2 regions of the Clostridium sp. DL-VIII genome follow, and region 2 is predicted to be linked to the other one. Evidence: riboswitches for the same ligand, from Rfam matches in the RefSeq annotation. Region 2 holds a riboswitch; the other holds the start of a gene.
The links. Region 2 has a riboswitch for thiamine pyrophosphate ahead of thiT (energy-coupled thiamine transporter ThiT). Riboswitches for the same ligand answer to the same signal wherever they lie in the genome.
Positions count from the first base shown of each region.

Region 1: it holds a riboswitch for thiamine pyrophosphate, as region 2 does, so the genes downstream of both, thiW (energy coupling factor transporter S component ThiW) here and thiT (energy-coupled thiamine transporter ThiT) in region 2, are expected to answer to the same signal.

Region 1 covers NZ_CM001240.1:1,306,424-1,311,233, reverse strand. Annotated here, with positions in the region: gene thiC (phosphomethylpyrimidine synthase ThiC) at 1-1,255, opposite strand, end outside; gene thiD (bifunctional hydroxymethylpyrimidine kinase/phosphomethylpyrimidine kinase) at 1,414-2,214, opposite strand; gene thiW (energy coupling factor transporter S component ThiW) at 2,231-2,764, opposite strand; TPP riboswitch at 2,896-3,006, opposite strand; gene CDLVIII_RS05950 (hypothetical protein) at 3,242-3,436, opposite strand; gene CDLVIII_RS05945 (4Fe-4S binding protein) at 3,513-4,697, opposite strand.
Region 2 covers NZ_CM001240.1:345,011-349,820, forward strand. Annotated here, with positions in the region: gene CDLVIII_RS01610 (Mrp/NBP35 family ATP-binding protein) at 1-797, shown strand, start outside; gene CDLVIII_RS01615 (ferredoxin) at 919-1,107, shown strand; gene thiT (energy-coupled thiamine transporter ThiT) at 1,258-1,935, opposite strand; TPP riboswitch at 1,993-2,092, opposite strand; gene CDLVIII_RS01625 (anaerobic ribonucleoside triphosphate reductase) at 2,625-4,733, shown strand.

The DNA.
Region 1 (4,810 bases), 960 kb from region 2:
TTACTGCACACATTTTTCCACACATTGAGCAGCTATGTTTGTCTTCTGGTGGTATGCTTTCAAAATATTCTCTTGCCTTCTTTCCATCTATGGCAACCTTGAACATCTCTTCCCAATCTAATTTTTGACGAGCATCTGCCATTGCATTATCTCTATCTCTTGCTCCTGGAAGTCCATTAGCTATATCTGCTGCATGAGCTGCAATCTTTGAAGCAATGATTCCTTCCTTAACATCTGATAAATCTGGAAGTCTTAAATGTTCAGCAGGTGTTACATAACACAAGAAGTTTGCTCCATTAGTTGCTGCAATAGCTCCACCAATTGCTGAAGTAATATGGTCATATCCTGGGGCAATATCAGTAACAAGTGGTCCAAGTACATAGAATGGTGCTCCATGACATAATCTCTTTTCAATCTGCATGTTTGCTGCTATTTCATTTATAGCCATATGTCCAGGTCCTTCAATCATAACTTGAACATCTTTTTCCCAAGCTCTCTTTGTTAATAACCCTAATTCTATAAGTTCTGTAACTTGTCCTGCATCAGTTGAATCATCAAGGCAGCCTGGTCTCATAGCATCGCCAAGACTTATTGTAACATCATACTCTCTAAGAATTTCAAGCAATTCATCATAATGCTCATAAAATGGATTTTCATTTCCTGTCATCTCCATCCAGGCAAATAATAAAGATCCTCCACGAGATACTATGTTCATCTTTCTCTTATCTTCTTTAAATATTGAAACTGTTCTCTTATTTATACCTGCATGAATAGTAACAAAGTCAACTCCAGCCTTCGCATGAGCTCTAACTACTTCAAGAAAATCCTCTGCTTTTATGTTTAAAAGATCCTTTTCAAGATATCCAATTGCATCATACATTGGAACTGTTCCTATCATAGCAGGAGAATATTCAATAAGTTTTTCTCTAAATTCTTGAGTCTTTCCATAATTACTTAAATCCATTATAGCTTCAGCACCAAAGTCTATTGCCATTTTTACTTTTTCCATTTCTCTGCAATAATCCACTGAGTCTCCAGATATGCCTAAGTTAACATTTATTTTTGTTCTTAGTCCATCACCGATTCCTTCTGGGCTAAGTGATTTATGATTAATATTTGCTGGAATAACTATTTTACCCTCTGCTATAAGCTTAATTAATTTTTCTTCTGAAATTTTTTCTTTCTCAGCTACTACCTTCATTTCTTTAGTAACTATACCTTTTCTTGCTGCTTCCATTTGAGTTTTATAATTCATTTTATTTTCTCTCCTTTATCACATTTTTTATATAACAAAATTTTAAATTTACAATTTTTTAATTCTAGTACATAACTTTTAAACCACTATTTCTTTAGAATTCTGTAAAGATTGTATCTTATTGCTAGTTAACTCTTACTTCTTAACCCTTAGCTAATTTAAATATTTGCTTTTTTGTAGAGTTCATAAAAATGATTAGTAGGTCCTACACCTTTACCAAGCTCAAAACCATGCTCAATTGCAACTGTTATATATCTCTTTCCTTCTTTAACAGCTTCATCAATACTCATATTCTTTGCTAAATTTGCTGCAATAGCAGATGATAAAGTGCAGCCAGTTCCATGAGTATGCTTTGTATTTATTCTTTCTTGCGGTAAAAACATAAAGTTCTTTCCATCAAATAGTAAGTCTGTTGCATCCTCTTCTAAATGTCCGCCTTTAACTAAAACAGCCTTTGGTCCAAGTTCCTTAAGTTTTAAAGCTGCTTCCTTCATTTCTTCTAAATTGCTTATTTCTATACCTAAAATTTCTTCAGCTTCAGGTAGATTAGGAGTAATTAGTGTTGCTAAAGGAAATAATTCCTTAACTAAGGTATCCTTAGCATCTTTTGATAATAAATTAAAACCGCTTTTTGAAATCATAACAGGATCTAAAACTATTACTGGTAGTTTTTCAACCTTTTTTAAAGCTTTAGCTATAGCTTTTATTGATTCAATTTTAGAAACCATACCTATTTTTATTGCATCAACCCTAATATCATCAAAAATAACATCTATTTGTGATTCTATCATTTCTGGATTTATATCTTGAATTCCAAAAACCCCCATGGTATTTTGAGCTGTTACAGCCGTGATAACGCTCATTCCATAAACTCCATTTGCAGAAAAAGATTTTAAATCCGCTTGAATTCCCGCTCCTCCACAAGTATCTGATCCTGCAATAGTTAATGCTCTAAACATAAAATCATCCTTTCATTTAAATTTGATTAGTACTATGTTTTTCATCTATTGGTGACTCATTCTCTATTAACATTTTCTTTATAACAGGAATATTTACAAAGAAATATGCTATTATTGCTCCAACTGTGCAGCTTGATATAAATGGTATTACATAGACAAATACTGCAACATTCTTACCCAAAATAATTTCTGTCACTGGATAAGCTAATAATGCTCCTAATATTCCTGTACCAATTATTTCTCCAAGTACAGCTATACTTGGTTTTCTAAATTTCTTATAAAGAATACCTGCAAGAAACGCACCCACCATGCTTCCTGGAAACGCCAATAAACTTCCTGTTCCCATAATATTTCTTATAAGTGATGTAATAAATGCATTTGCAAGAGCATACACTGGGCCAAGGGTTATTGCACCAACTACATTTACAAAGTGCTGCACCGGAGATATCTTGGCCGCTCCAATTGGTACAGAAAATGTTCCAAATATCACAGAAATCCCAATTAACACCCCACTTAATGCAATTTTCTGCGCTTTACTTCTTTCCTTCATTTTAATGACCTCCTAAAAAATAAAATAGATTATTTTTTTAAGATTTTTTAATTGATTAACTTTGAAGAAGTTAAATATTTTAAGCAAAAAAAATGTATCCCAACGGGATACATTAACAACCATATGCACACAAAAATATTAATATACTTCCCTACGTTGGTACTAACCAAATCAGGTTATAAGAGTCTAGGAAATCAATTTTTCCAATCTCAGCTAAAATATTAGCTCCCCTAGTTATTCAATTATAAAATTATCTTTTACAATTTAAACATTATACCATTAACCTTAAAACGTCAAGCAATATTTTTAGTGATAAATTATAAACAACAATCAATATTTAGTGATAAATTAAAAGTTATGAGTTATGCTACTAAAAGTAAGAATCTAGAAAGTGAATGTTTAAGTTTTATATATGATTAGCATAACTTTCTCTGTTAGCTTTATTCTTAACTTTGTCACTTATCATTCTTAACTGATCTAATTGTTCTTTACTAATACATAGTATTTTCCATATCTTTTAACAGGTTTTATTACCTCAAATCCGTTGATAAGTTCGCCTATCACTTGATCTTTAGCAACCTCAATTAAAATTGTTTCCTTCTTTTTCTTAACACGTTCTGCTGTTATTACGGCAGGTTTTCTGCCTATGTTAGTTCTGCTTTTAGATGGCATTTTATTTCATACTCCTATTAATATTATAATCCTGAGATTATTATATTAATAATTAATATAATTGTGTCTAAATATATTATTTTGCCTGACTTAAAGCATCAGCTACAGCACTCATGATTCCTTTTGAACTATAAGTAGCACCAGAAACTGTATCAACCTGAGCTGTCTGTTTTGAAATTATTCCCTTAGATATAGTTCCAAAGGCCCTATTATAATAATTAGAAGTATCTTTATCAGATAATGTTGTTATATCTGTTATTTTTCCACCTGCTATTGTTACAGAAATTTTAGTTGTCCCTCCTCTAAATCCTTGTCCGTTTCCTGTATATGTTCCATCTTTATATTGTACAGAACTATTGGAAACAGAACCTTGAGAAACCTCATTTGAAGTTCCACTTGATATTACACCTGCCTTAGTTAAAGCATCTGCACTAAAATTACTTAATCCATATGTTCCAATCATTGCTGCTAATGCTACAGACCCTGCTAAATTTTTATTTACATCTTGTCCAAGAATATTTATATTTGCATTTCCTCTAGGGCATATTTCTGTACACTTTAAGCAATTGATACAGTCACCACCTTTAGCACCATCCACTTTATAAAGCTTTAATCCCATAGAACAATTCATAGTACAAGCTCTGCACTTTCCACAATCAGTTTTAGGTTTATTAATTTTTACTATTCCAATTTTGGAAATTATAGAAAATACTGCACCTAATGGACACAAATATCTACAAAAAAATCTTTCAATAAACGCTGCTCCTATTGTAATTAAAATCAAAAGCACTAAACCTATAAATAAGTTATTAAATATACCAGATACATCAGACATTTGTCCAAACACATCCCAAGGACTTGTACTTTGTAAAATATTACTTCCTAATGTCCATGAAATAATTATTATAAGCAGTAATATCACATACTTTGTATATTTTAATATTGAATCAATTTCTTCGCTTATTTTAAATTTTCCTTTGAATATTTTTTTAGATATAGCATATACAAAATCATTATATGCTCCAAAAGTACATACCCATCCGCAAAACCATCTTCCCATTAGTATTGTTATAAGCATCACAGCTGTGAATTCTATTAAGCTTGGAAATGCTTGAATGAAATTAAAATTACCTTCTATAATCATTTTGTACACTGTTTTTATTTCACTAAATGTCATGGAATAAAGTCCAGGCATTATAAAAAACATAATTATTTGTACAGCATGCCTTAAGACCTGTGATTTCTTTATTTTTTTAGCCATCTCTTTTTCTCCTTCTAATAAAATCTTGTATTTTTATAACTGGAAATATTTTTATAGCTGCAAATTAAAAGAGTTAAGAATTATTTATCCTATTATTAGTTATCCCTTATTAA
Region 2 (4,810 bases):
AAGGTGAAGGATGTAAGGAAGAAAGCTTAAAACTTATATCTAGATATGGCAAAATTAAAAATGTTATAGGAGTTATAAGTGGAAAAGGTGGAGTTGGAAAATCAACAGTTACTGGAATGATGGCAACTATGTTAGCTAAGAAAGGCTATAAAGTTGGAGTTCTAGATGCAGATATTACAGGACCATCTATGCCAAGGTTTTTTGGAGTAAACAGTAAAAGAGCTACTATAATTCCATTGGAAAATGATATGGTAAGATTTGAACCTGTAACAACAGAGAGCGGAATAAAGGTGATTTCTATGAATCTTCTGACAGCAGTAGAAGATGAGCCTGTTATTTGGAGAGGACCTGTAATCACAGGGGTATTAAAACAAATGTTTATAGAGACTAATTGGGGAGAACTTGATTATTTACTTATAGATATGCCTCCAGGTACTGGAGATATAGCATTGACTGTAATGCAGGAGTTCCCAATTAACGAAGTTGTAATAGTGTCTACTCCACAAGATATGGTATCAATGATAGTTAAGAAAGTAGTAATAATGGCTGAAAAAATAGGCGTTAAGATCAAAGGTGTAGTAGAAAATATGGCATATATAAACTGTCCAGATTGTGAAAAAAAGATAAGAGTATTTAGCAGAAAATCCTCAGAAGAAAATGCTGAATATTTAGGAATACCATTGATTGGAGAATTACCTATTAATATTGAATTTACAGAAGCATTGGAAGAAGGAAAAGCAGAAGAATATGTTAGAGAAAATCCTTTATATTCATTAATATTTGAAGGATTATATTAAAAATAATTATATTATGGTTTTATAAATTTATTTTAGATTTTAAATTATACATATACATAACTTAATATTCCTTGGGAAATAATAAGTTATGTAATTCTAGATTGAGGAGATGAAATAAATTATGAAACCAAATGTAGATAAAGATACATGCATAGCATGTGGATTATGTCCATCTATATGTCCGGAATGTTTTCAAATGGAGGATGATGGAAAAGCTGGAGCTGTAGTTGATGAAGTTCCAGATGGTTGTGTTGATGAAGCAAAAGAAGCTGAAGAAAGCTGTCCAGTTAACGCAATTACGGTAGAATAATAAAAGTTTAATTACAAGTACAAATTGGACATTTAAAAGAAAATTATATATTAAAAAGTAGTATCATTTAATCTAAAATAGGCTTGATATAGTGAAAGTATCAAGCCTATTTCTATATAAAATTATAATTGGTTTTTATAAGATCAATATCTAACTGTGTAATGCCTTTATTGAGGATGCGTGGATTATTCTTTCAAAAGGAAGAACTGTTAAAATAACTAAACATATAATTCCTTCTATTCCTACCATAGGTCCATTAACAATTAGTGAATAAACAATTGGAGACACTCCTTCTGGTGCAAATGATCCAAAGAAAGCAACGCCAGAAATAAAGTGGCATATAAACCTTACAAATACAGCTACACTTGTCCCGATTAGCCTCTTATCTTTAAAGAAACCAGCAAGGCCTAGGGCCGCGAATGGTAGTGGGTAATCAAATAATACTTGAACTGGATGTAAAATATATGGGTCTAAGAATAATGTAATTACTCCATAAAGGAAGCCGGTTAAGCATCCAACCTGTGGACCATACATAAAGGCTATAAAGAGCACAGGAACCATACTGCCTAAAGTGATACTTCCACCTTGAGGAAAGTGATATAACCTCAGTATTTTTAATATAGTAGCCAATGCTAAAGCTATTCCAATTCTGGCAATTAACTGAGGCGTAAATTTTATTCCTTTAGCTTTTACTAAAACTATAAGCAATAATATACAACCGATTAAAGTAATAATAGACATAGGGCTTGCTAATATATCTGTAATATGTTGTGGTAATTCTAAGAAATAACTAGAAAATTGTTCAGCCCAATCATTAAAAAGTGACATAAAAAAAACCTCCTTAATTGTGCTTGGAGATTCTCAACCTAATAATATAGAATAAAAAATTTTATAAGGTTGCATTCCCTACGCTAGAATTAACTAGATCAGGTTTTAAGGGTTTATGAATATCAAATCTCAGCCAATGGCTCCCCTAGCACATTACTATATTTTATACCTATAGTTAAAAATAGTCAATTAGATTATAGCTGTTGAACTTGTCATTTTTCCGGTGAGTATTGCTATAGTTAAGATTGGTGTTATTTAAGTTTACACCATGATGAACGATGCTATTAGAAGGTATATTACATGATGCAGTTGTAATAATATCACCATTACTATTAACAATGATTGAATCTTTGTAAGTGGAATCTAACACAAAATCTTTCATATTTAAATAAATCCTTTCATGAATTTTCTTTGATAATATTATTTACAATTGAAGAAATATGTATTCATCTATAAAGATTTTAAATAATATAAGTTATGTAAAAGACAAGCCTAGGGATGATTTTAAAAAGTCAACTTAATAAAAACATCAAAAACAAGTTAAATTTAAAGATAATTGGGTGTAAATCATGATAATTAAAATGTAGATGCTTAAAAATAAAAAAATAGAACTATTGCTAATGAATACCTAATACAGTATAATATACGATAGTAATAATACTATATATTGTGCCACGGAGGGAATAATAATGCTATATGTTGTGAAAAGGGATGGGAGAGAAGTTGAGTTTAACTCTGACAAGATAGGTCAGGCGATTAAGGGAGCAGCTAGTGAAATCGGTTTAAATTTGAAAGAAAGTGAAGTATTAGATACGGTACATAAAGCAATCACGTATATTGAAGCAGAATATACAGGATCAATAACCGTAGAACAAATACAGAATTCTGTAGAGAGAGCATTGAAAGATGGAGAGCATAAAGATATATCAATTGCTTATTCAACATACAGAAGTGAGAGAACAAAGGTTAGAGAAATAAAATCAGATTTAATGAAAGCTATAAGGCAGATTGGAATTGAGACTGATAGAGATAATGCAAATGTAGGAAATAATTTTAGTTCTAAGCTTCTTAGAATAGCTTCTGAATCGAATAAGTGGAATACTTTAGCCATAATGCCTAAGAATTTAGCCAGAGCTCACGAAGTAGGCGATTTATACTATCATGATTTAGACAGCTATAACTTGACAGTAAACTGCTTACACATACCAACAAGAGAGATACTTGAAAATGGATTTAATACTGGGTATGGAACAATTAATGCTCCTAGAAGAATAGAGACGGCTGCTGAATTATCTTGTATATTGTTACAGTCAACTCAAAATGATATGTTTGGAGGGCAATCTCATCCAGATTTTGATAATGATATGGCTATATTTGTCGAGCCTACCAGAGATGAAATTAGAGAAGAACTAATAGAATTGGGAATATCAGAAGAAAAGATAGAAGATTTAATTGAAGAAAAAGTAAAAAAGAAAATACATCAAGCTATGCAGGGAGTTGTATATAATCTTAACACAATGCATTCAAGAGCTGGATCTCAAGTTCCATTTAGTTCAATAAACATTGGTCTACCTACAAGTAGAGATGCCGCATTAGTATGTGAAATTTTTCTTTTAGAATATGAAAAGGGGTTAGGTAAAGGAGAGCAGCCTATTTTCCCTAACATAATTTTTAGAGTAAAATCAGGTGTTAATAGAGAAGAAAATGATCCATATTTTTATTTATTTAAGTTAGCCTGTCGAGTGGCTGCAAAGAGAATGAATCCGACGTTTATGAATATTGATGCAGATTTCAATAAAGAATATTATGATCAAGGCTATGTTCCTGCGACTATGGGATGTAGAACTTACCTTATGAAAAATATAAATGGTGAGCCAGGATGTAAAGGAAGAGGAAACATAGCACCAACAACTCTTAACCTTCCAAGAATAGGTTTGCAGGCTAAAGGGGATATAGATAAGTTTTTTGAGATATTAGATTCAAGACTTGAATTAGCAAAAGAATCTTTAATGCATAGATATAACATATTAAAAAAACTAAGAGTTAAAGATTTACCTTTTGTTGCAGGTCAAGGGCTTATGAGGGGAGCAGAAGGCTTAACTTCTGATGATTCTATTGAACCAATTTTGAAGCAAGGAACTTGGGGAATTGGATTCATAGGACTTGCAGAAACTTTAGTAGCTATAAGAGGGAAACATCACGGTGAAGATGCTGAAACAAGAGAACTGGGGATGAAAATCATTGAACATATAAGAAAATATTGTGATAAACTTACAGAAGAATATAAATTAAATTGGAGCTGCTATGCTACTCCAGCAGAAGGACTTTCAGGTAAATTTATAAAACAAGATCAAAAAGTATTTGGAATAATAAAAGGTGTAACAGATAAGGAATATTATACAAATAGTTACCATGTACCAGTAGGTTATCCGATATCTATTAAAGATAAAATTGATATTGAAGCACCATATCATAAACTTTGTAATGGTGGGCATATAAGTTATATTGAGGTGGATGATTCGCCAGATGCACAAACAATAATGGATATACTAAACTATGCATACAAGAACACTAATATTAGTTATATGGGAATTAATTTTCACATAAGATACTGTAGGGAATGTGGTACTTATTTACATGAGAATCAAAGTAAGTGTCCAAAGTGTGGAAGTACAAATATACAAGGAATATCTAGAGTTACAGGATATTTGAGCTTAGATGAAAGATTTGGAGCTGGAAAGTATCATGAAAGAGAAGATAGGATATCACATACAGAGAACCATGGTCATCATTATTAAAAAATTATTAGTGATTGTAAGTACTTTAAATAGTAAAATTTGATTATTCTTATTTTCAAAGTTAGTTTGGGGTAATT